Linked DNA regions of Robiginitalea biformata HTCC2501. The protein of the gene in region 2 interacts with the protein of the main gene of each other region in a pairwise test. Links are inferred from orthologs where the notes say so. Each region holds a gene or a part of one and is shown on either strand. Other genes may lie near its edges.

Region 1 (11,380 bases), 690 kb from region 2 along the record:
TTATAGGGCAGCCATTTTCAGGGCAGCGATTGCCGCCTCGGCACCCTTGTTGCCGTGCCGCCCCCCGCTCCGGTCACGCGCCTGTTGGATGGTATCGTCCGTCAGGACGCAAAAGACAACCGGGACATCCTGCCGGACATTCAGGTCTTTGATGCCCGCAGCCGCCGCCTGGCAGACAAAATCAAAATGGGATGTTTCCCCCCGGATCACGCTCCCGATGGCGATGACTGCGTCGGGGCGCTCCCGTTCAATCATCCGCTTGCAGCCAAAGGTCAGCTCAAAACTTCCCGGGACATTCCATCGCAGGATACGGTCGTCCGCCAGGCCGCAATCGATAAGTGTTTCATAAGCCCCTTTAAAAAGAGCTTCAGTAATTTCTTCGTTCCATTCGGAAACCACAAGGCCAATACGCATCCCCCCCGTATCGGGAAGCTGCTCCTTGTCGTAGTGGGAAAGGTTCTTCCCGGAGGTCGCCATCTCAGCTGCCTTTTTTGGCCATCCCGATCAGGGCTTCCACCCCGGACGCCTGTGCGGATTGCGGATATTCGTCCCGGATTTGGCTGAAATAGCCGAGGGCCGTATCGTATTCCTGCATCTCCAGGGCAGTGATCCCGGCTTTCTGCAGGTAGAGGGGCGTGGTAAAATTGTTCGTGTCGTGCGCCAGGGCTTTCTCGTAATAGCTCAGCGCTTCGCCCGATTGCCCGAGTTCCAGGAAGGCATCGCCGATGGACCCCAGGCTTACCGCTCCGAGGATGGCATCTTCAGAAGTGTATCCCTCCAGATAACTTATGGCCTGCTCGTATTGGTCGAGCTGCAAATAGGACACCCCGGCGGCATAGCGCGCCAGATTGGCGGCTTCCGTCCCGGAATATTCATCGATAATATCCACGAGCCCGTATTTGCCGTCGGCTCCGTTGAGAGCCAGCGTATACAGGGAATCCGCAGCCGTATCGGTTTGCTGCGCCTGGCGGAAATACTGCAGGGGGTAGAACAATTCATTGCTGGCGGCTTCTTCGCGCGGTTGCTGGATAAATTGCTGGTACCCGAGATACCCCAGCACACCCACGGCAATTACCCCGATAACCCCCAGGATATAATTCTGGTTCCGGGCCACCCATTGCTCGGTTCTCGAAGCGCTGCTGTCCAGCGTACTGAATACCTCAGCGGTGGTACTGTCGTGATGCTCCTGCCCGGCTTCCTCGCCCTTGTTTTTGGGCTTGTATCCGCGCTTTTTGTATGTCGCCATTTTTTGTATTATTGGTCGCGCAAAAATACGAGTTTTATCCAAAACCGAAAGGCAAATTATTCCTTATTTTTGAATAATTTCCCCTGAACCTCCCACCCGGGTACCGAGCCGAATACCATGCATTTAAACCGCTTGTCCTTATTGAATTACAAGAATTTCGAGTCCCGGGATTTCAGCTTCGACTCCAAGATCAACTGCCTGGTCGGGCCCAATGGCATCGGCAAGACCAATGTTCTGGATGCCATTTACCACCTGGCATTCGGCAAGAGCTACTTCAACCCGGTTACCACCCAGAACATCCGCCACGGGGAGGATTTTTTTGTGATCGACGGGGTATTCGACAAGGAAGGGGAAGCGGAGCACATCGTCTGCAGTTTTAAAAAAGGGGTTCGAAAAGTACTCAAGCGGAACGACAAGGCCTATGACCGGATTTCCGACCATATCGGGACTGTGCCCCTGGTCATCGTCTCCCCGGCCGACCGGGACCTGATCCTCGAGGGGAGCGAAACCCGCAGGAAGTTCCTGGACGGGGTGATTTCCCAATCGGACCGCGGCTATCTGCAGGATGTGCTGGATTACCAGAAGGTACTTTCCCAGCGAAACGCGCTGCTCAAATATTTTGCAGCCAACCACCGTTTCGACAGCGAAACCCTGGAAGTGTACAACATGCAAATGGCAGCCCTCGGTAGCAGGATCCATGGGAAACGCGCAGCTTTTATGGAGGAATTCCAGCCGATATTCAGCGAGCAATACCAGGCGATTTCCGGGGGGGACGAAACCGTGGGCCTGGCCTATGAAAGCCAGTTGGCAGATGCTCCCCTGGAGGAACTGCTGAGGCGGAGCCTGGAAAAGGACCGCGTACTCCAGTACACCACACAGGGCATCCACAAGGACGACCTCAGCATGACCATCGAAGGGCACCCGATCAAGAAGTTCGGCAGCCAGGGACAACAGAAATCCTTTCTGATCGGGCTGAAATTTGCCCAGTTCCAGTTTATGAAAGCCCGGCGCCCGGGCACCCCCATCCTGTTGCTGGACGATATCTTTGACAAGCTGGATGAAAACCGCGTGGCCCACATCATCAGCCTGGTGAACCGGGATCTTTTCGGGCAGATATTCATCAGCGACACCCATGCCGACCGCACCGAAGCGGTGGTTAAAAAAATCCACCAGAGCTATGCGTTTATCGAATTATAGAAAAATTGAGGCAACCCGCTCCGGGCCGGGGATGGCCTTCTCCGGGGAATGGTCGTTTCCAGGGAGACTCCCGGGGGGGACGGTACGCGCCCTGCTCGGGATAGGGTTACTGCTTCTGGCATTTTCCTGTTCCGGCGTCTCAAAGGCAGACCTGCACCACCTGGAAGGTTACTGGGAAATCCGGGAGGTTGAATTTCCGGACGGCAACAACAAGGAGTTCCCGGCGAGTCCCATGGTGGATTACTTCTCGATGCAGGGACGCAGCGGGTACCGCAAAAAACTGCAACCCCGGATGGACGGCACCTTTGAAACCTCGGACGACGCCCTGCCCCTGGAAGTCCTGGAAAGGGAAGGGCTTTGGCTGCTGCGGTATACCGGGGAGGAAGGCGACTGGGAAGAAACCCTCGTCGATCTCGGCCCCCAAAACCTGGCGTTGCGCGATCCGGCAGGGGTGGTGTACCGGTATGTGAGATATCAACCCTTAACAAACACCATTCCCGATGGCACGCAATGACGACAAACAGTCCCTGGGGGACGCCCTCCGGGATTTCCTCAAACAACGCGGCCTGCAAAAAGGCATCGACCAGGTAAACATCGCCGAGGCGTGGAACGAGGTCCTGGGGCCGGGAGTGGCCGGGTATACGCTCCGGGTACAACTGCGGGGCTCCACCCTGTATGTCTCCCTCGGTTCTTCCGTCCTCCGGGAAGAACTCAGCCTGGGAAGTTCCCGGATTATCGGTATGTTGAACGAGCGGATGGGCCGGGAGGTGGTTGAAAAACTCGTGCTCCGCTAATTTTTTCCTGCCGCCTCTGTTTCTCCCTTTGCGGCAGCCATTTTTAACTGCTGCAATTCCGCTCTCCGTGGCGACTTGTTGTCCCTGCTGCCTGCGCGCGCAGCACCTGCCCCCATCCGGCATCACACTCCATAGAAGTGGCAGCATGGAAAATTGAGTTGGCGGTGGGAAATATACAGGTCGCGGAAGGGAAAATAGAGGTCGCGGAAGGGAAATAAAAAAACCCCGGTCAGGGCCGGGGTTTTAGGCAAGGGCTATTGCCCCTCCCAATAGGGTTGTGCTGTTAGGGTTGTGCTGTCAGGAATAGATTTCCCTTCCTGAGAAGTGGAAAGCCCCTTCGATCTCCGCGTTGGCATCACTGTCCGAACCGTGGATGGCGTTCTCGGCTATATCGGAGGCAAAGAGTTTGCGGATGGTTCCCTCGGCAGCCTCGGCGGGGTTTGTGGCCCCGATCAGCGCCCGGAAGTCCTCTACGGCATTGTCCTTCTCCAGGATGGCCGAAACGATCGGTCCCCGGGTCATAAAATCCACGAGCTCGCCAAAAAATGGCCGCTCCTTATGGATGGCGTAGAACTCCTCGGCATCCCGGCGGCTCAGCTGCGTGTACTTCATGGCGACGATACGGAATCCCGCGGCGGTTATCTTTTCCAGGATCGGGCCAATATGCCCGTTTTCCACCGCATCCGGCTTAATCATCGTGAATGTTCTGTTTCCGGTCATTTTTAGAAATTTTGGGCAAAAGTACATTTTCTTGTTGCAACCACCAACATAAAAGCAACCGACCCGCCCGGTCTTCTCTTTATTTAATTATATCTTTGCACGCATGAATACCGAAGATGCCCGAACGCTGCGGCACTGGTTGTCTACCCCCCAGCGCATCCTGCTGATACCCCATAAAAACCCGGATGGCGACGCCATGGGCGCATGCCTCGGTTTACAGCAATTTCTATTGGGATTCCAGGATGACGTGGTGGTTGCCTGCCCGAACGAATTCCCGGCATTCCTGAAATGGATGCCCGGTGCAGCGGACGTAATCCTGCATACCAAAGACCCCGAAGGCGTGGCGCGTCAAATCCGCGAAGCCGACCTGATATTCACCCTCGATTTCAACTCCCTGGACCGGACGGGTGCCATGGCGGAGGCGCTGGAAACCACCCGGGCCCGGCTGGTCATGATTGACCACCACCAGAGCCCGGGAGACTATGCACACCTGACGTATTCGGATCCAAAAATGAGCTCCACCTGCGAGATGGTGTACCGCACCATCCAGGCGCTGGAGGGTGAAGGGAAGCTGTCTGCGGACGGGGCATCCTGCCTCTATGCAGGGATCCTTACGGATACCGGGTCGTTTAAGTTTGCATCCACCACCCCGGAAACCCTCCGGGTGGCTGCCAGACTCATGGACTGCGGGGCAGACCATGTGGAGATCCACCGCCAGATCTTCGACACAAACCGTCCCGAGCGACTCCGCCTCCTGGGCATTGCCCTGAATAACCTGAAAATCCTCCCTTCCTTCCGTACGGCCTATATCACGCTGTCCCAGGAAGAACTGGATCAATGCGATTTCCGAAAGGGGGATACCGAAGGCTTTGTCAATTACGGGCTGTCCGTAGACGGGGTTGTACTGGCGGCGATATTTATCGAGAACCGGGAGGAAGGGATCGTTAAGATATCCCTGCGCTCCCGGGGTGCATTCTCCGTCAATAAGATGGCGCGGGCCCATTTTGAAGGCGGGGGCCACATCAATGCCGCAGGGGGACGAAGCGCGGAAAGCCTGGAGGAAACCGCAGCCCGGTTTGAGTCCCTCCTGCCCGATTACAAACCCGAACTACTCGCTGTATGAAGACGCGGTTTGCCGTTATCGCCTTGCTGCTACTCGCCCTCGGTTGCGGAGAACCCGAAGTCCGTTGGCCCGTGTCCCGTCAGGGCGGCTCCTTCCTGAAGCTTTCGGCCGAGCGGAACAAACGGCTCCTGGAACAGGAGCAGGCACTCCTGGACCGGATCATCGAAGCGGACAGCCAGCATACCTACCTCACCAGCCAAAGCGGATCCCGGTACTACTACCTGCAACAGGCCCCGGGGGATGGGTACACCCCACAACCCGACGACCTGGTGACCCTTACCTACGATATCCGGACATGGGACAACGATTCCATCTACCCGGAAACCGAAATCGGGTTGGTCCGGTATAAAGTGGACAAACAGGAATTGTTCCCGGGGCTGCGCAACAGCGTGAAACTTTTACAGGAAGGAGAAAGCGCCGTGTTCTTCTTTCCTTCCTCCCTGGCCTTCGGGTACCACGGGGACCAGGAACGAATCGGGCCGAACCTGCCCGTCCAGAGTACCCTAACAATTGTAAAAATCGAAAAACAATCGGATTCCGAATCATCCAATCCCTAATTCTATGAAACAGACATTCTCATTACTCCTGCTGATCGGCCTGCTGGCCACGGGCTGTAAATCCAATCAATATGCCGATCTGGGCGACGGGCTCTACGCCGAAATGCAGACCAACCAGGGGGAAATTATCCTCCGGCTGGAATACGAGCAGACTCCGGTTACCGTAGCGAACTTCGTGACCCTGGCCGAAGGGACCAGCCCGTTTGTCAGCGAGGAATTCAAGGGAAAGCCCTATTACGATGGGGTTACGTTTCACCGCGTGATGAAGGATTTTATGATCCAGGGGGGAGACCCCACGGGCACCGGCCGGGGTACGCCCGGGTACCGGTTTTCCAATGAAATCGTGGATTCCCTGGTCCACGACCGAAAAGGCATCCTCTCCATGGCCAATTCCGGGGGAACCAAAACAAACGGCAGCCAGTTTTTCATCACCCATGCCCCGACGCCCTGGCTGGACGGCATCCACACGGTATTCGGGGAGGTGGTCCAGGGGATCGAGGTGGTGGATTCCATTGCAGCCGTCCCTGTAGACCCCGCCAGCAACAAACCCCTGGATTCCGTGGTGATGGAGACCGTTGAAATTGTACGCAAAGGCCGGGACGCGAAGGACTTCGACGCCGTGGAGGTGATGCGCAACTACTTTGCCCAGGAGGAGGCTGCCGAAGCGGCCCGCCGGCAAAGATTACAGGACTATGTAGCGGAATTCGCAGACCAGAAAGCCCGGGCCGAATCCCTGCCCTCCGGGCTGCAATACCTGGTCCTGAACGAAGGGGAAGGTCCCAAACCGTCCATCGGGCAACGGGTACTTGTCAATTATTCCGGCTGGCTCGAAGACGGGACGCTGATCGACAGTTCGGATGAATCGGTGGCACGGGAATTCGGGGAACTCGACCGTCTGATGCAGATGCACCGGGGCTCACTGACCCCCTACCCGATGCCCTACAGCCCGGATACGCAACTGATCGCGGGCTTTAAGGAAGCCCTGCTGCTGATGGAAGTGGGCGACAAATGGCGGGTGTTTATCCCCTCCCACCTGGCGTATGGGGACCAGGGCAACGGCCCCGTGCCTCCTGGGGCCGACATGATTTTTGACCTGGAAATAATCGAAATCGAGGGTAGCGAATAACCGCAGAACGGACAGGGCTTTAATCCCTATCAGGGAGCGGACAGGGCGTTAGTTCCTTTCAGGAATATGCGCCAGTACGTCCGTGAGCAGCTTCCAGAATTTGGAGGTTGAAGGGATGCTGGCCCGCTCATCCGGGCTGTGGGCTCCCCGGATGGTCGGCCCAAAGCTGATCATGTCCAGGTCGGGATACTTGTCTTTGATAATTCCGCATTCCAGGCCGCCGTGCCCCGCCAGAATCCGAGGGGGTTCCCCGAAAAGATCCCGGTATCGCTTTGTCACGAGTTCCAGGATGGCTGAATCCGGAGCGGGTTCCCACCCGGGATATTCCCCGCTGGTTTCCGTCCGGAAACCCGCCAGGGTAAATACGGCCTCCAGCTGCCGCACCAGCGCCTCCTTGGCGCCTTCACGGGAAGACCTGGCCAGGCAACCTATTTGGATTTCGCCCGATCCGGCGGCCACCCGGGCCACATTGTTGGACGTTTCCGTCTGACCGGGGAATTCCGCACTCATCGCGACCACCCCGTTGTGCAATCCCAACAGGCAGCGCAACAGGCGGCCGGCATCGTCTTCGGGCAGCAGGCCCCCGGTTACATCTGCCGGGGACATGGTAATCTCCAGCCCGGGTTCCAACTGCCGGTTTTCCTCCAACAGGGCGGTCCGTTCCCTCTCAAAAGCTTCGCGGAATGCACTTTCCCGGTCCGGGTTCAGGGAAAGGACTGCACGGGCTTCTCGGGGGATGGCGTTGCGCAGGGTCCCCCCGGTAAGGAGGTGTAGCCCGCAGGCCCCGGCATCATAGCAGGCGTACAAAAGCCGGGCCAGCAATTTGTTGGCGTTTCCAGGACCCTTGTGGATGTCCATGCCGCTGTGCCCGCCCTGCAGGCCCAGGAGTTGAATTTCATATCCCCTCCAACCTGCGGGAACCGCTGCTGCCTCATATCGGGAGGTCCCGGTGACGTCCACGCCCCCGGCACAGCCCACACTGAGCTCGTCGTCCTCCTCGGTATCCAGGTTCAGAAGGATTTTTCCCTTGAGCCATCCGGGTTGAAGGCCTTTGGCCCCGGTCATCCCGGTTTCCTCATCGATGGTGAACAGGGCTTCCAGGGGCGGGTGGGCCAGGTCGTCGGACTCCAGGACCGCCATGATGGCGGCAACCCCCAGGCCGTTGTCTGCCCCCAGGGTTGTTCCGCGTGCACGCACCCAGTCGCCATCCCGGTACATCCGGATACCTTCATTATCAAAATCGAATTCCGTGGCGTCGTTCTTCTGGTGCACCATATCCAGGTGGGCCTGCAAGACCACGGGCGTACGGCCTTCCATGCCCTTGCTGGCCGGCTTGCGGATCACCACGTTGCCCACGGCATCCCGCCGGGTCTCCAGCTCCAGGTTCGCCCCGAAATCGAGGATAAACCGGATCACCCGGTCTTCCTTCTTGGACGGGCGCGGGACGGCGCTCAGGGATTCAAAGTGTTTCCAAACCGTTCGGGGCTCCGCCCGAATAACCAACTCTTCCATAGGGTATCGTTTCAATCCGCCAAAAATACGGAATGCCCCACAGCCTCACGAGCGAATTGGCTATTTTTGCGGGCATGCGCAACCGGATCAAAAATATCCTGGCCCTATCCCTCCTCCTGCAATGGGTGCTGGTGCGCTTTGCAGCCAGCTCCCCCCAATGGGTGGAAAAGTGGTACAGCCGGGGGCTCTACCCCTACCTCTCCGGGTTCTTCCGCCGAATCTACGGGTGGATTCCCTTCTCCGTGGGCGACCTGGTCTACCTCGGATTACTGGCGTTCCTGTTCTGGTGGCTCTTTCGCAAGCTGAAAACTGTCCGCAGGCGTATCCCGGGATTTCTGCGGGACCTCCTTGCGGGGTTTGCCATCCTGCACGGCACTTTCTACCTGCTTTGGGGGCTGAATTATTTTCGGGAGCCCCTGGGGGCGGCCCTGGGGATGTCCGAGGAATACTCCCGGGAGGAACTCCTGCAGACAGCCGAGTGGCTTGCCGCCCGGTCGAATGCCCTGCAGGAGACGCTTGCCGGGGATACCCTCACCCCGGTACGCCTGCCCTATTCGCAAGGGGAAATACGGGAAATGACCGTGGCGGCTTACCAAAACATCTCCGGGGATTTCCCGGAATTTACCTACCGCCATCCCAGCCTGAAAAACTCCCTGATCAGCACCGCACTTACCTATATGGGATACGGGGGGTACCTGAACCCTTTTACCGGGGAGGCACAGGTCAACGGGCGCCTGCCGCTGTTTCGCTACCCGGTGGTCTGCGGGCATGAAGTGGGCCACCAACTGGGCTATTCAGCAGAAAACGAAACCAATTTTATCGGATACCTGGTCACCCAGAAGAATCCGGACCCGTACTTCCAGTATGCGGCATCCGCCTACGGACTGGGGTACTGCCTGGCGGAAATCAACCGCGTGGACAGCCTGGAGCGCAAACGGATTACCCGCGGGCTCCATCCCGGGGTCCGCGCCAACTACGCCGAAATGCAGGAATTTTGGGGGGCGTACGAAAATCCGTTGGAGCCGGTCTTTAAAGCCGTGTTCAGCAAATACCTGGAGGCAAACCGTCAGGCCGACGGGATCGCCAGCTACAACCGCGTGGTTTCCCTGCTGGTGGCTTACCACAGGCGGGAGCTGGAGGTATTGCCGGGGCCGCCGCCATCGGCCCCGGCTCCTGAAGATTAAAGCCCGCTCTGCCTCGCACGGGCAGGCATTCCTTAACCCGGGCGGGTATTCCTTAAATAATTGTTAAAGTCCCGCGGGCATCCGGGGGGGCCGGCCGATTGTCCTATTTTTAGTCCGCTAATTCAAAACTACCGCACCACATGAAATGGAAATTAACCCTCCTGGCCTTTCTGGGGCTGGGGATGTTCGCTTTTGCCCAGGAATACTTCCCAAAAAACGACGGCGTTAAAGCGACCAATGACAACTACACGGCCCTGACCAATGCCCGGATTTATACGGCACCCGGTCAGGTAATCGAAAACGGCACCCTTTTGGTCCAAAACGGCAAGGTGGTCCAGGCCGGCACTTCCGTGCAAATTCCGGACAACAGCGTGGTAATCGACCTGAAAGGACATTCAATCTACCCCTCCTTTATAGACGTTTTTTCAGGCTTTGGGATGGAAAAGCCCAAACGGGCCCAGGGGTCCGGCCGGACCGCCCAGTACGACGCCAGCCGGGACGGCTTCTATTGGAACGACCATATCCGTCCGGAACAACAGGCCATTGCAGCCTATTCCTTTGACAAGGGCAAGGCCGCTTCCCTGCGCAAAGCCGGGTTCGGGGTGGTGAACAGCCATGTGCAGGACGGTATCGCCCGGGGTACGGGGGTACTGCTCACACTGAGCGAATCGGACGACGATGCACGCCGGGTCCTGGACGACGAATCGGGCCAGTATTTCTCCTTTGAGAAAAGCGTGACCTCCCGCCAGTCCTACCCGACGTCCCTGATGGGCGCCATGGCACTGCTGCGGCAGATGTACCACGATGCCGACTGGTATGCCCGGGGGAATACCTCGAATACAGACCGGTCTTTGGAAGCGTTAATAGCCAACAAAGGGCTTGTACAGTTCTTTGCGGCGGGCGACAAGGACAACGTCCTCAGGGCGGATGGGATCGGCGACGCCTTCGGGGTCTCCTATGTGCTGCTCGCCGGCGGACAGGAATACGAGAATATCGAACAGATCAAGGCCACCGGGGCTTCCCTGGTCGTGCCGCTGGATTTCCCGGAAGCCTTTGACGTCTCCAACCCGTACGAAGCCCAACTGGTGAGCCTGGAAGATATGAAGCACTGGAACCAGGCCCCGACCAACCCGAGGGTACTCGCGGAGAACGGGGTTTCCTTTGCCTTCACCCTGCACGGGTTAAAAAACGAATCGGACATTTTCAAAAAAGTCCGCAAGGCCATGGCCCACGGCCTTACCGAACAACAGGCCCTGGAAGCACTCACTACCGTGCCGGCGCGCCTGTTGGGTAAATCCGCCGAAATCGGGTCGCTGCAGCCGGGCAGGCTGGCAAATTTCCTGGTTACCTCCGGACCCGTTTTTGACGAAAATACTACCCTGTACGAAAACTGGGTGCGCGGGAAGCGCGAGGTGCTGGAGGATATGAGCCGGAAAGATATCCGGGGTACCTATTCCCTGGCCGCCGGGGGCAAAACGTATTCCCTTGAGATCTCCGGGAAGGCGGCTGCCCCGAAACTCAAAGTGATGCGGGACACGGCCCAACTCAAATCCAGCCTGAGCTACTCGGGCGACTGGGTGGACCTCAGTTTCAACGACTCGGGCGAACGCTACCGGATGACGGCCCGGGTGGCAGCAGGCTCCGACCATCTTCAGGGGAAAGGTGTTCTGCCCAACGGGAATTCCACCCGAATGACCGCCCGGATGACCCAGGCCTTTGAGCCGGAGGTAGCCGAAAAGTCCTCCGCAGAGGAGGATGCCCCGGAGGTACTTCCCCTGACCTATCCGAATGTCGGATATGGCTTCACCAGCCTCCCGACACAGGAAGATGTCCTCTTCCGGAATGCCACGGTATGGACGAGCGAGGATGCAGGCGTATTGGAAAATACGGACGTACTGATCCGCAAAGGGAAGATTGCCCG
Region 2 (11,284 bases):
CGGGTTGAACCCCGACGTGACAAAATCCGAGAACTGCATCTCGACCACCGCTTTCATACCCCCCAGGGAGAGCCCCATGGCCGTGGAGACGATACCCGATTCGCAAATGGGTGTGTTCCGGACCCGGTCTGTCCCAAACTCCTCCGCAAACCCTTCCGTCACTTTAAAGACTCCACCGTATTCCGCAATGTCCTGCCCAAGGAGCACCAGGTTGTCGTGCCGCTGCATACTCTGCCTGAGTCCCTGAGAGACGGCATCTACCAAGCGGATATTATTTGCATTTAATCCTTTTTCAACTTGTTTAAATACAAATGGTTTAAACACATCATTTAACTCAATACTTTCATTGAATTCAACAGCGGGTTCTGCAAATGCCTCGTCCAAAGCGTTATCAATCTCCTCCTGAATTTCCTTTTTAATCCGCACCTCGCGAACTTCGCTGAGGACCCCGGACTCCCGAAGGAAGGCCGCGTAGTTTTCCAGCGGGTCCCGTTTCCCCCAATGCTCCATCATCTCCTCCGGGACGTAGCGCGTGCCGCTGGCTTCCTCGTGTCCGCGCATCCGGAAAGTTTTAAACTCCACCAGGACCGGACGGGGTTCCTTCCGCATACTGGCGCATAGTTCGCTGATTCTCGCGTAAACCTCCTGGATGTTGTTGCCGTCCAGAATATGCGATTCCATCCCGTAGCCGGCGCCCCGGTCGGCCAGGTTTTCGCAATTATACTGCTCGGAAACGGGGGTGGACAGCCCGTACCCGTTGTTTTCTATGCAGAACAGCACCGGCAACCCCCATACCGACGCAATATTCAGGGCTTCGTGAAAATCCCCCTCGCTGGTGGCTCCTTCCCCCGTAAACACAGCCGTCACCCGACTGCGCCCCTGTAAAAGGTCCGACAGGGCAATCCCGTCGGCCACCCCCAGTTGCGGGCCCAGGTGGGAGATCATGCCGACAATCCGATGCTCCATACTCCCAAAATGGAAACTCCGGTCCCTGCCCTTGGTAAATCCGTTAGCCTTGCCCTGCCATTGGGCAAACAACCGGTTCAGGGGTACGTCCCTGAAGGTAAACGCCCCCAGGTTCCGGTGCATGGGAAGGATGAATTCCTCGGGCTTCAGGCTGGCCGCCACACCCACTGCAATGGCCTCCTGCCCGATGCCGCTAAACCATTTCGAAATCTTCCCCTGACGCAGCAGGATCAACATCTTTTCCTCAATCAGCCGGGGGCGCAACATTTCCCGGTAGAGTCTGAGCTGCATCTCGCGGGGCACTTGGAAGGTTTCGTAGTCGAAAGCAAGCGGGGTCTTTTCCATAGGGTATGCAATGGGTATTTACCCACAAATCTACATATTCGCCGGCAGGATGGCCTATTATTTTATTAACTTTGGGCCAGTAAAAACGCAGCCTATGAACCAGATTCCCAGTGCCGACCTGCGCGACTTCATCTCCGGGGACCCCCAGCGCAAAAACGCCTTCGTCGAACAGCTCGGCGGGGCATTTGAAGACATTGGCTTTGTAGCGCTTAGCGGGCATTTCCTCTCGGAAGAGCTCGTGGAGGAGCTCTACAGTCAGGTGAAGAATTTCTTCAACCTGCCCCAGGAGGTCAAGGCCAAATACGAAATTGAGGGCATAGGAGGCCAGCGGGGGTATACCTCCTTTGGAAAAGAGCACGCCAAGGGGCGAAAAGCGGGCGACCTGAAAGAATTCTGGCATTTTGGGCAATACGTGGAGGACGACCCGGAGCTCGAAGCGGAATACCCGGATAATGTCTTGGTTGAAGAATTGCCGGAGTTTAACAAAGTGGGCCGGGAAGCCTACAAGATGCTTGAGAAAACCGCGCAGTATGTTTTACGGGCCCTTGCGCTCCGCCTGGAATTGCCCGAGAATTATTTTGACGAATTCATCCACAACGGGAATTCCATCCTGAGGCCCATCCACTACCCGCCCATCACGGAGGAACCCAAAGATGCCGTCCGGGCAGCGGCCCACGGAGATATCAACCTGATCACCCTGCTCATGGGCGCGCACGGCAAGGGCCTGCAGGTACAAAACCACAAGGGCGAATGGATCGACGCAATTGCCGCCCCGGACCAGCTGATGATCAATGTGGGCGATATGCTATCGCGCCTGACGAATAACCGGCTGAAATCGACGATCCACCGGGTGGTCAACCCGCCCCGGGAACTCTGGGGTACTTCCCGCTATTCCATCCCGTTTTTTATGCACCCCATCAGCACGATGCCCCTGGATTGCCTGGAGCACTGCATCGACGAGGAAAACCCGAAACGCTTTGAGGACATCACCGCGGGGGAATTCCTGCACGAACGGCTGGTGGAGCTCGGCTTGGTGAAAAAATAGCTGCACATGGACCTGCGAGATCAACTGAAAAACCTGTTTCCCGACCACGAACCGGAACCGGAATCGGAATCCGATTCGGGGAATCCCGACCCAAACCCCGTTTGGCTGCAGGAAGACCCCATCCGCTGTATTTACGAGAAGCGCCGCGGCAAGCCGGTAACGGTCCTTGAGGGCTATACGGGTGCCGATTCGGATTTCGCTTCCCTTACCCGGGAAATCAAGAAGCACCTGGGGGTTGGAGGCTCCTACAAGGACGACCGCATCCTCATACAGGGCGACTGCCGGGACCAGATTATGCAACTTCTTAAAAGCAAAGGTTTTAACGTAAAGCGGGTAGGCGGATAATCCGCCGGGTATCTGTTAATTAGTTTTGCTTTTTATCGACGAAGTATTACATTTACTCGATAGAACCGCAACCAAAACAGTCCGAAAATGAGTTCCCAATTGCACATTACCAACGGGGATAATTTCACCCAGCGATTACAAGAACTGAAGTTGAAGGGCGACATTATCACCTGGCGGGAGATGCTGTGCGAGGGGAAGACGGAGACCAATGTGGGCAGCGAAGCCTTTTGGAAAACCCGGTTTGAATTCCTCCACAAGAACTACAACGTCAGCAAATCCTGGTTCATCGAAAAAACGCTGAAGGAATACCGCTCGCTCTGCAACCACAAACAGCAGGACGAGATTATTTTGTGGTTTGAATACGACCTTTTTTGCCAGATCAACATGCTGGCGGTCATCAGCTGGCTGAAAACGCACCGGCGTCACGCCCGGATCACGCTGGCCTGCAGCGGCGACCAGGAATCCGACGGCAAGTACCACGGCCTTTCCGAATTGAGCGAGGAACAAATCCACAAACTCTTCGACAAACGGGTAGAACTCTCACAGGACGATATTGAATACGCGGACTACGTGTGGCAACTCTACTGCAGCGACAACCCGATCCGGCTGGAAAACCTGACGGATTTTGAGAATTACAAATTTGATTACCTGGAAAACAGCATCCTGGTCCACCTCAAGCGCTTCCCGACCATCAGCAACGGGCTTAACGAGTTGGAAAACCGGGTCCTCCAGGTAGTTGCCGAGGAGAAACCGAAAAGCAAGAAAGCCCTGATGAAGTCCCTGCTGACCAACCAGGGGTGGTATGGTTTCGGCGATTCTCAATACGAACGCATCCTATCCAGTCTCAAGCCGCTCTTTTCCTCTATCAGCCCTGCGCGGCTCAATAAAACCGGCAAGGACATCCTGGACCGGAAAACGAGTTATTACTCGATGATCCGCGATAGTGATGCCTACCTGGGCGGCGCCCTGAAATACAACTTCCTTTACAATTCGGATTCCGGGCGCATCCTAAAGCTCTGATATGTCCCTGGAGCCCTCCGAACTCATTTTGAATGCGGATCGCTCCGTCTACCACCTCAATCTACGGCCGGGGGATCTCGCCGAAACCATCATCCTGGTGGGCGATCCCGAACGGGTCCCTCAGGTCTCACGCCATTTTGATTCCGTTGAATTCTCCGTGTCCAAGCGCGAATTCACCACGCACACGGGCACGTTGGGCAAACAGCGCCTGAGTGTCGTTTCCACGGGCATCGGAACGGATAATATCGATATTGTCCTGAACGAAATCGACGCGCTTTTCAACATTGACTTTGAGACCCGGCAACCCAGGGCGGCGACAACCCGCCTTCGCCTGGTCCGTATCGGTACCTCCGGGGCGCTGCAAAAGGATATTCCCGTGGATTCCTTCGTAATCAGCGAGTATGCCATCGGGTTTGACGGCTTGTTGCACTACTATGACAGCGAGCACCTGCAACGGGCAGATATCCAGTACCGCTTTCTGGAGGCGATGCAATGGTCTGTTATGAAAGCGGTGCCCTACGTGGTGACCCCCGATCCCGGGCTTACGGATTTATTGAGTACGTCGGAAGTCATCCGCGGGATGACGGCTACCAACCCGGGGTTTTACGCCCCCCAGGGCCGCAGGTTGCGCCTGCCCCTTCAACAACCGGACTGGTTGGCCCGGATGGCTGAGTTCCGGTTTGGGGACCTCCGGATTACCAATATGGAGATGGAAACAGCTGGCATCCTCGGGCTGGCCGGCTTGCTGGGCCACCAGGCCGCCTCCCTGAGCGCTATCCTGGCCAACCGGGCAAACGGGGAGTTTTCCGAAGACCCGTCACGGACTATCGACCGGTTGATCACCCGCACTTTGGAAATCCTGGTATAAATTGAATTCTATGGAAAATATGGCACGAATAGCCGGAGTCCCGGAACATTTCAACCTGCCCTGGCACCTCGCACTTCAGGACGGCGCCTTTGCCCGACAGGGCATCCACCTCGAATGGACGGATGTGCCCCAGGGAACCGGGCGCATGTGCGCCATGCTCGAAGCAGGGGAGACAGATCTCGCCCTGATACTCACTGAAGGATTTGTCAAAGCGGCTTCCGGGGGGCTGGATGCCGTCATTGTCCAGGAATATGTGGGATCTCCGCTGCAATGGGGCATCCATGTGGGCAGTAAAAGCGATTTCCAGGAGGTCGGAGAGCTTCAAAACGGCCGGGCGGCCATCAGCCGGTACGGAAGTGGCAGCCACCTGATGGCTTATGTCCTTGCCGGGAACATGGGCTGGGATACGCAATCCATGGGTTTTGAGGTGGTCGATACCCTGGACGGGGCAGTTAGCGCCCTGTCTGCGGGAGAAGCCGATTATTTTATGTGGGAACGGTTTACCACCCAGGCCCTGGTCGATTCCGATGTGTTCCGGCGGGTCGGGGTCTGCCCAACCCCATGGCCTTGTTTTGTTTTGGTTGCCCGAGGCGAATATGCGCGTTCAAAGCCCGGGGTCCTGCAAACCCTGCTGCAGGTCATCAATAGCTACACCTCTCGCTTCAAAGCCATCCCGGATATCGACCAGACCCTGGCGCTCCGGTATGATCAGAAATTGGAGGATATACGTTCCTGGCTAAAAATCACCGAGTGGAGTCAGCAACAGGTTGAAGTACATGTTCTTGATAATGTAATCAATACATTATTTGAATTAAACTTATTGTCCAACAATATCAGGAAGGAGGATTTCTTATGGGAGCCCACCTCCGGGAATCCCAAATAAACCCTTTCTAGGCGGGGAATTTTCCCGGGATGCACGCCCGTAAAGGCGGCCTGCTCGTGCAGGAGCCTCCAATCACCATTCGATTGGGCTCCTCCCCCCCGCTTCCAGCAATTCATTTGTTTTTCTGAAGTGGCCGTTGCCAAACCACAGCCCCCGATTGGCACTCAGCGGGGACGGGTGGCCCGAGGTCAGGATATGGTGTTTCGCCGCGTCGATCAGGGGTGCCTTGCGCTTGGCAAATCCGCCCCAGAGCAGGAACACCAGGCTGTCGCGATCTTCCGAAAGCCTAGTGATTACCGCATCGGTGAAAATTTCCCAGCCCTGTTTCTGGTGGCTTCCCGCCTTGTGGGCGCGAACGGTCAAGGTGGCGTTGAGCAACAACACCCCCTGTCGGGCCCACCGGCCAAGATCCCCGCTCTGCGGGCAGGGCTGCCCGAGATCCCGCTCAATTTCCCGGAATATATTCACCAAAGAAGGCGGATGGCTTAGTCCCTCGCGAACTGAGAAGCACAGCCCGTTGGCCTGCCCCGGTCCGTGATAGGGGTCCTGACCGATGACAACCACTTTGACAGCATCGGGATCGCAGTGGGAGAAGGCTGCAAAGATCTCCGCCCCTTTCGGGTAACAAGTGTGCTCGTTGTATTCCCGACGGACAAAATCGGTGAGTTTCCGGAAATAGGGTTTCTCAAATTCCGGTTGCAAAAGCGGTTTCCAGGCCGGGTTTATGCGTACTTCCATGAGGAATCAGTTGGTTTTTCAGGGAGACGGGGCTATTCGGCGAAGGTACAAAATACCCGGCGGAAGACGGGCGGGCGCGCCGTCCTTTTCAGCAATTCGCCATTCCGCTTTTTACCGGCATTGACTACCTTTGCCAGGTTGCCTGTTACGATGAAGAAAATCACTGCAAAAACGCTTGAAGACCTGGAATTCCCGGAAATCCGGAAACAACTCGAGGCATTCTGCCATACGGGCCCCGGCAGGCAGGCGGCCCGGTCGGTTACCCCTTTCCGCGATGCCGGGCTCCTGCAGGATAGCCTGGCTCGCGCCTCGGAATACCTGGCGTCGTTTGAAAACGACAACCAGATCCCGAATCACGGGTTTGAACCGGTAGACTCCTTCCTGGGGATGCTCAAGGTGGAAAACAGTTTGCTGCCCATCGAGGCTTTCCGGCATATGTCCGATTTGGCTGGTTTGATACGGGACCACCAGCGGTTTTTTAAAAAGTTTGCAGACTATTATCCGTATCTGAACCAATGGGTTGCCCGGGCGGAATTCCACGCGATAATCCCGGAGCGAATCGGCGGGGTGATTGACCGTTTCGGGGAAATCCGCGACGACGCCTCGGACAATCTGCGGGAGATCCGCCGGAAAATGGAACAGGCGCGGGCCGGAATCAACAAGAGTTTCAATTCCGCCCTGTCGCGCTACCAGCAAGCGGATTACCTGGACGAAATTCGGGAGTCGGTGGTCGAGAACCGGCGGGTACTCGCGGTGAAAGCGATGTACCGTCGCAAGGTAAAGGGCAATGTGCTTGGCACTTCCAAGACCGGCAGTATTGTCTATGTCGAACCGGAGGCTACCGAACGGCATAACCGGGAACTCCAATTGCTGGAACTCGACGAAAAGGATGAAATCCACAAAATCCTCCGGGCCCTGGGAGCCGATTTAAGGCCTTTTATTCCGGATCTGGCCACCTACCAGGATGTCATGACGGAAATCGATCTGACGGCAGCTAAGGCACGTTATGCGGCATCTTACGGGGGGATCCTCCCGGAGATCAATTCGGATCGGAAGCACTACCTCCGCGATGCCTACCACCCGTTGCTCCTGCTCAGCAACCGGAAACAGGGCCTGAAAACCTGGCCCCAGACCATCGGGATGCACCCGGAGAACCGGATTATCGTAATTTCCGGGCCGAATGCAGGCGGGAAGAGTATCACCCTGAAAACCATCGGACTCCTGCAGGTGATGCTGCAAAGCGGCCTGCTTATCCCCGTCCACGAGCGAAGTTCCTGCCGGCTCTACGATCAGGTGCTCACCGATATCGGCGACAACCAGTCTATCGAAAACCACCTGAGCACGTATTCCTACCGGTTGAAAAACATGAACCGCTTCCTGCGAAAATGCAATGCGGAAACCCTTTTCCTGATCGATGAGTTCGGCACGGGCAGCGACCCGGAACTCGGCGGCGCCCTGGCGGAAACCTTCCTGGAAACCTTCTACGAACGGGGCTCTTTTGGCGTGATCACCACGCACTACGCCAATTTAAAGGCATTGGCGGGGGAATTGCCCCATGCCAGCAATGCAAACATGCTCTTTGACCGAAAAACCCTTGAGCCGGTATTCAGCCTGGAGGTGGGCCAGCCGGGGAGCTCCTTCACGTTTGAAGTAGCCCAGAAAAACGGCATCCCTTTCAGCCTGATCAACAAAGCCAAAAAGAAAGTATCCCGGGGCAAGGTGCGATTCGACGAGAGTATCGCCAAACTCCAGAAGGAACGCAGCAAAATGGCTAAGACCGGGGACCGGCTTCAGGAAGAAGAGAGCAAAGCGCGGGAGGAGGCCGAAAAGTTGGAGACCCTGAACAGCAAATTGAAGGAAAAACTCAGCAGCTACCAGGAGCTTTATGATTACCACCAGCGGATGATCCACCTGGGCACCCGGGTGGACAAGGCGGCCGAACGGTATTTCCGGGAGAAAAAGAAGCGCCCGCTTATCTCTGAGCTCTTGCGCATCGTGGAAACCGAGAACAGCAAGCGCAAAAAGCCATCGGCTGAATCCCGGGCCGAGATCAAAAAGAAAGAGCAGGCCAACCAACAGATTAAGAAGGAGATAAAGGAGATACGAAGCCAAAAGGCTGCGAAAAAGAAACAGGAAGAAAAGCGCAAAAAGTCCCGGCCGAAGCCCGTGCTGAAGGTGGGCGACAGGGTGCGGCTGCAAGACGGCAAATCCGTGGGCAGTATTGACAGCATCGAGAAGGACAAAGCGATTGTCAACTACGGCATATTTACCACCAATGTGAGTGTGGACCAGTTGGAATTGGTGGAAAAAGGCAAGAAGGGGTGATACTGCATATGCAGCCGGGTAGCTTCATTTAATCTGTGGATATAAAGCGGCGATTTATCCTATTAGGGGTACCCCTCCCCGCCCCTCATTCAAGATAATTTAGCCCTCCGCAAATTCCATGCAGCAGAAATCGCAAACCCCGACGTATCTTCGCGACATGGATTTCCCTGAAGGCAAAAAAATCATCCTGTTCGACGGTGTTTGCAACCTTTGCAACGCTGCAGTCCAGCGCATCATCCAGCGAGACAGGCAAGATGTTTTCCTGATGGCGCCGTTGCAGGGGCCAACAGCCCGGGAACTGACCCGGGAAAGGGGCATTGACACGGAACAGGTAGACTCCATCATCCTGATCGACCCCGGGGTAGCCTATTACATCAAATCCGACGCCGCTCTGGAAATTGCAAGGGACCTGAAGGGGTACCGCTGGCTGCCGTTCCTCACCGGCTGGATCCCGCGTGCGGTTCGCGACTGGGTTTACGACCTGGTGGCTCGCAACCGGTACGGCTGGTTCGGCAAACGGCAGGATTGCATGCTGCCCACCCCGGAAATAAAGGAAAAGTTCCTGGATTAATGGATGCATCGGGCCTTAACAGCCCAATGCCCCGTTATTTCAGGTTGTTAAGGATAAAGTCCAGTGTGGGATTGGTATTGCGCTTATCCCGAAAACTCAGGCAGTCGTGCGGCCCTTTCACGGCCAGGCCGATGTCCTGCAGGTAGGCAATCTGCTTTTCGAAATCCAGGGCAACCTTGCCGGTGAGCATCCGGTCCATGGATTCCTCCCGCAAATAGCGCTTATAGATCTTGCGCAACCCACTCAGGTAGAGCCGGTCTTTGGTGAAACCACCCCCCCGATGCGCCCTCAGCGTAATCGTAAATGCCGCATCCCGGTCCAGCTTATACTGGTTGTGGATCAGATCGAAGGTATCTGCAAAGCTGTAACCTTTACTTAAACTATCAGATGCTAATACCCTGTATGATATCTCTTTAAGTCTTTTTAAAGTAAGGGCGCCGCCCATGTATTCGCTGAAAACGGCCAGGCCTTCCTGGGTCTCCACGTTTTTGGGCAATCCATTGGAAAATATTTTCAGGGGTTGCGCCAGCCCGTTGAAAGTTGTGACCAGGTGCACCCCAATTTCATGGTGTGCCAGGGTGAGCAACTGGTTATCGCTGAACCGGGCGTTCCGCTTGATAAGCAGGCTGCGGCTGCTATTGCTCACCATGGCCTCCGCCGCAATATGCGTCGAGAACCGGATGTCCAGAGGAAAATCGTATTGCTTTGCGAATTTCTCAAAGTAGGCCCGGGCCGCTTCCGGGCTGTGCCGTTTTTCCATGTTCCCGAAAGCGGGTTCGTCTTCAAAATGCAGGATAAACCGGGCGTTTTCCACGTCTTTCTCCGTCGGCGTGCCGTAGACTCTCAGGGAATTGTAGTAGAACCGTTTTCCGTGCCCGATCGTTTCGATACACTGCACCATATTCGCGTAAAAGTAGATGACCTCCTTATACATGTCCCGGATCACGGGGTCCTCAATGCGATCCAGCCGATGGGAAAAAAAGAGACGGTGCAACTTATAGGGGTCGAACTTGAGTTTGGGATACTTAAATTGCGGCTCCTCCGTAAATTTCGATGCGAAAAACCGGTGTTTTTCCTTTTCCGTATTCAGCGGGTTGACGTACTGCAGCAATTCGATGCGCTTTACCAGGCGGTCCAGGTGGGTATCGATTTCCAGGACCCGGGCGTACTGGTGCTGCAGGTCGGGGTGTATTCGGGGTTCGGTCATAGGGATTTTCGGAATGCGGCGAGCTGCAAAGGTATTAATTCTTTCAATTGCCGGCGTACAGCCGCCACGACTTCCGGATAGAGGATGCCGCTTGTCTCGTCGCAATACACCTTGGCGATCTCGGTGGCGAGCACCAGGGTGTTTCCGAAGTTTCGGGTGATGAATTTCAGAAAGTATCCGTTGCCCTGAAAGGTATCGTTGATCCGGGCGGTGGAGGGGATTGCGTGGGGCAATACGATATCCGCCAGTTTTGCCCGCCAGGCCTCGGCCAGGTGTCCAAAACGCGCATTGTCGATATTGCGAGTCCCCAGGTTCCAGGTGGGTACCTCCCGCTGCCAGCGACGGTAATTATAGCTGTGCATGTCGATGACCAGAACGGCGCCGTGCAGGGACTCGAGCTTGCCGACCAGGGCATGGACTACCTGGTAAAAGGCCTGATGTTTTCCCAGGCTGAGCTGATGCTCCCTCCCGGGAAGGGGTCGCTTCCACAGGGGTTTGCCCCAGGCGTCCTCGTAAATAGCAGACTCCGGCGGGCGGTTCAGGTCGTATTCAAACCGGCTGTCACAGCCCGCCAGGACTATCGGGTGGTCGGCTACCATGTCCCGGGTACAGGGGTCCTCCTCATACCATCGCTCGTATTCCGTATGCGTGCAGATACCCCATAGTGCTTTGCGGAACTGGTGCCCGTCGTGGACAGCCCCGCACACCAGGGGGGCGTACTCTTCGATTTTCAGCCTGAAGGAATAGTCATCGGCTACGGCTTCAAAGGGTTCTCCCCGTTCAATGCGGCGGAGCATCTCCGCCACCGGGAGCCTAAGCATCGTCAACCTCTTTACGCAGGCGGGAACGGCGGTCAAAGGCCTTCAACTTGTCCATCACCTTGCTTTCAATAAAATCGATAACCTTGGTCTGCACCTTGGTTTTATAAGCCTTGTTGATGTAGGTAATCCCGCCCGGGGACATCACATTCA

The links.
Region 1: the proteins of ung (region 2) and RB2501_RS14105 interact in binary tests that used the Escherichia coli proteins (3 or more experiments, as listed by UniProt). The link is inferred for Robiginitalea biformata HTCC2501 from one-to-one orthologs.

What each region holds. Positions count from the first base shown.
Region 1 is NC_013222.1:3,175,489-3,186,868, forward strand. The notes cover bases 2,247-5,135. They hold RB2501_RS14105 (nucleoside-diphosphate kinase), read right to left. Parts: upstream 3,958-5,135; coding sequence 3,535-3,957; downstream 2,247-3,534. Other genes in these bases: recF (DNA replication/repair protein RecF), read left to right, coding at 2,247-2,443; RB2501_RS14095 (hypothetical protein), read left to right, coding at 2,424-2,957; RB2501_RS14100 (DUF721 domain-containing protein), read left to right, coding at 2,944-3,237; RB2501_RS14110 (DHH family phosphoesterase), read left to right, coding at 4,061-5,080; gldI (gliding motility-associated peptidyl-prolyl isomerase GldI), read left to right, coding at 5,077-5,135. In the rest of the region: ribH (6,7-dimethyl-8-ribityllumazine synthase), read right to left, coding at 1-477; RB2501_RS14085 (tetratricopeptide repeat protein), read right to left, coding at 479-1,246; more of recF, read left to right, coding at 1,364-2,246; more of gldI, read left to right, coding at 5,136-5,637; RB2501_RS14120 (peptidylprolyl isomerase), read left to right, coding at 5,642-6,763; RB2501_RS14125 (aminoacyl-histidine dipeptidase), read right to left, coding at 6,812-8,275; RB2501_RS14130 (DUF3810 domain-containing protein), read left to right, coding at 8,308-9,459; RB2501_RS14135 (amidohydrolase family protein), read left to right, coding at 9,600-11,380. UniProt on the Escherichia coli protein: Major role in the synthesis of nucleoside triphosphates other than ATP. The ATP gamma phosphate is transferred to the NDP beta phosphate via a ping-pong mechanism, using a phosphorylated active-site intermediate.
Region 2 is NC_013222.1:2,487,918-2,499,201, reverse strand. What follows is about bases 4,378-7,170. They hold ung (uracil-DNA glycosylase), read right to left. Parts: upstream 6,211-7,170; coding sequence 5,545-6,210; downstream 4,378-5,544. Other genes in these bases: RB2501_RS11010 (endonuclease MutS2), read left to right, coding at 6,361-7,170; RB2501_RS11020 (substrate-binding domain-containing protein), read left to right, coding at 4,600-5,472; RB2501_RS11025 (nucleoside phosphorylase), read left to right, coding at 4,378-4,589. In the rest of the region: RB2501_RS11045 (alpha-ketoacid dehydrogenase subunit alpha/beta), read right to left, coding at 1-1,311; RB2501_RS11040 (isopenicillin N synthase family dioxygenase), read left to right, coding at 1,406-2,356; RB2501_RS11035 (translation initiation factor), read left to right, coding at 2,363-2,701; RB2501_RS11030 (DUF1835 domain-containing protein), read left to right, coding at 2,789-3,721; more of RB2501_RS11025, read left to right, coding at 3,723-4,377; more of RB2501_RS11010, read left to right, coding at 7,171-8,535; RB2501_RS11005 (thiol-disulfide oxidoreductase DCC family protein), read left to right, coding at 8,654-9,106; RB2501_RS11000 (flavohemoglobin expression-modulating QEGLA motif protein), read right to left, coding at 9,141-10,313; RB2501_RS10995 (N-formylglutamate amidohydrolase), read right to left, coding at 10,310-11,134; gshB (glutathione synthase), read right to left, coding at 11,127-11,284. UniProt on the Escherichia coli protein: Excises uracil residues from the DNA which can arise as a result of misincorporation of dUMP residues by DNA polymerase or due to deamination of cytosine.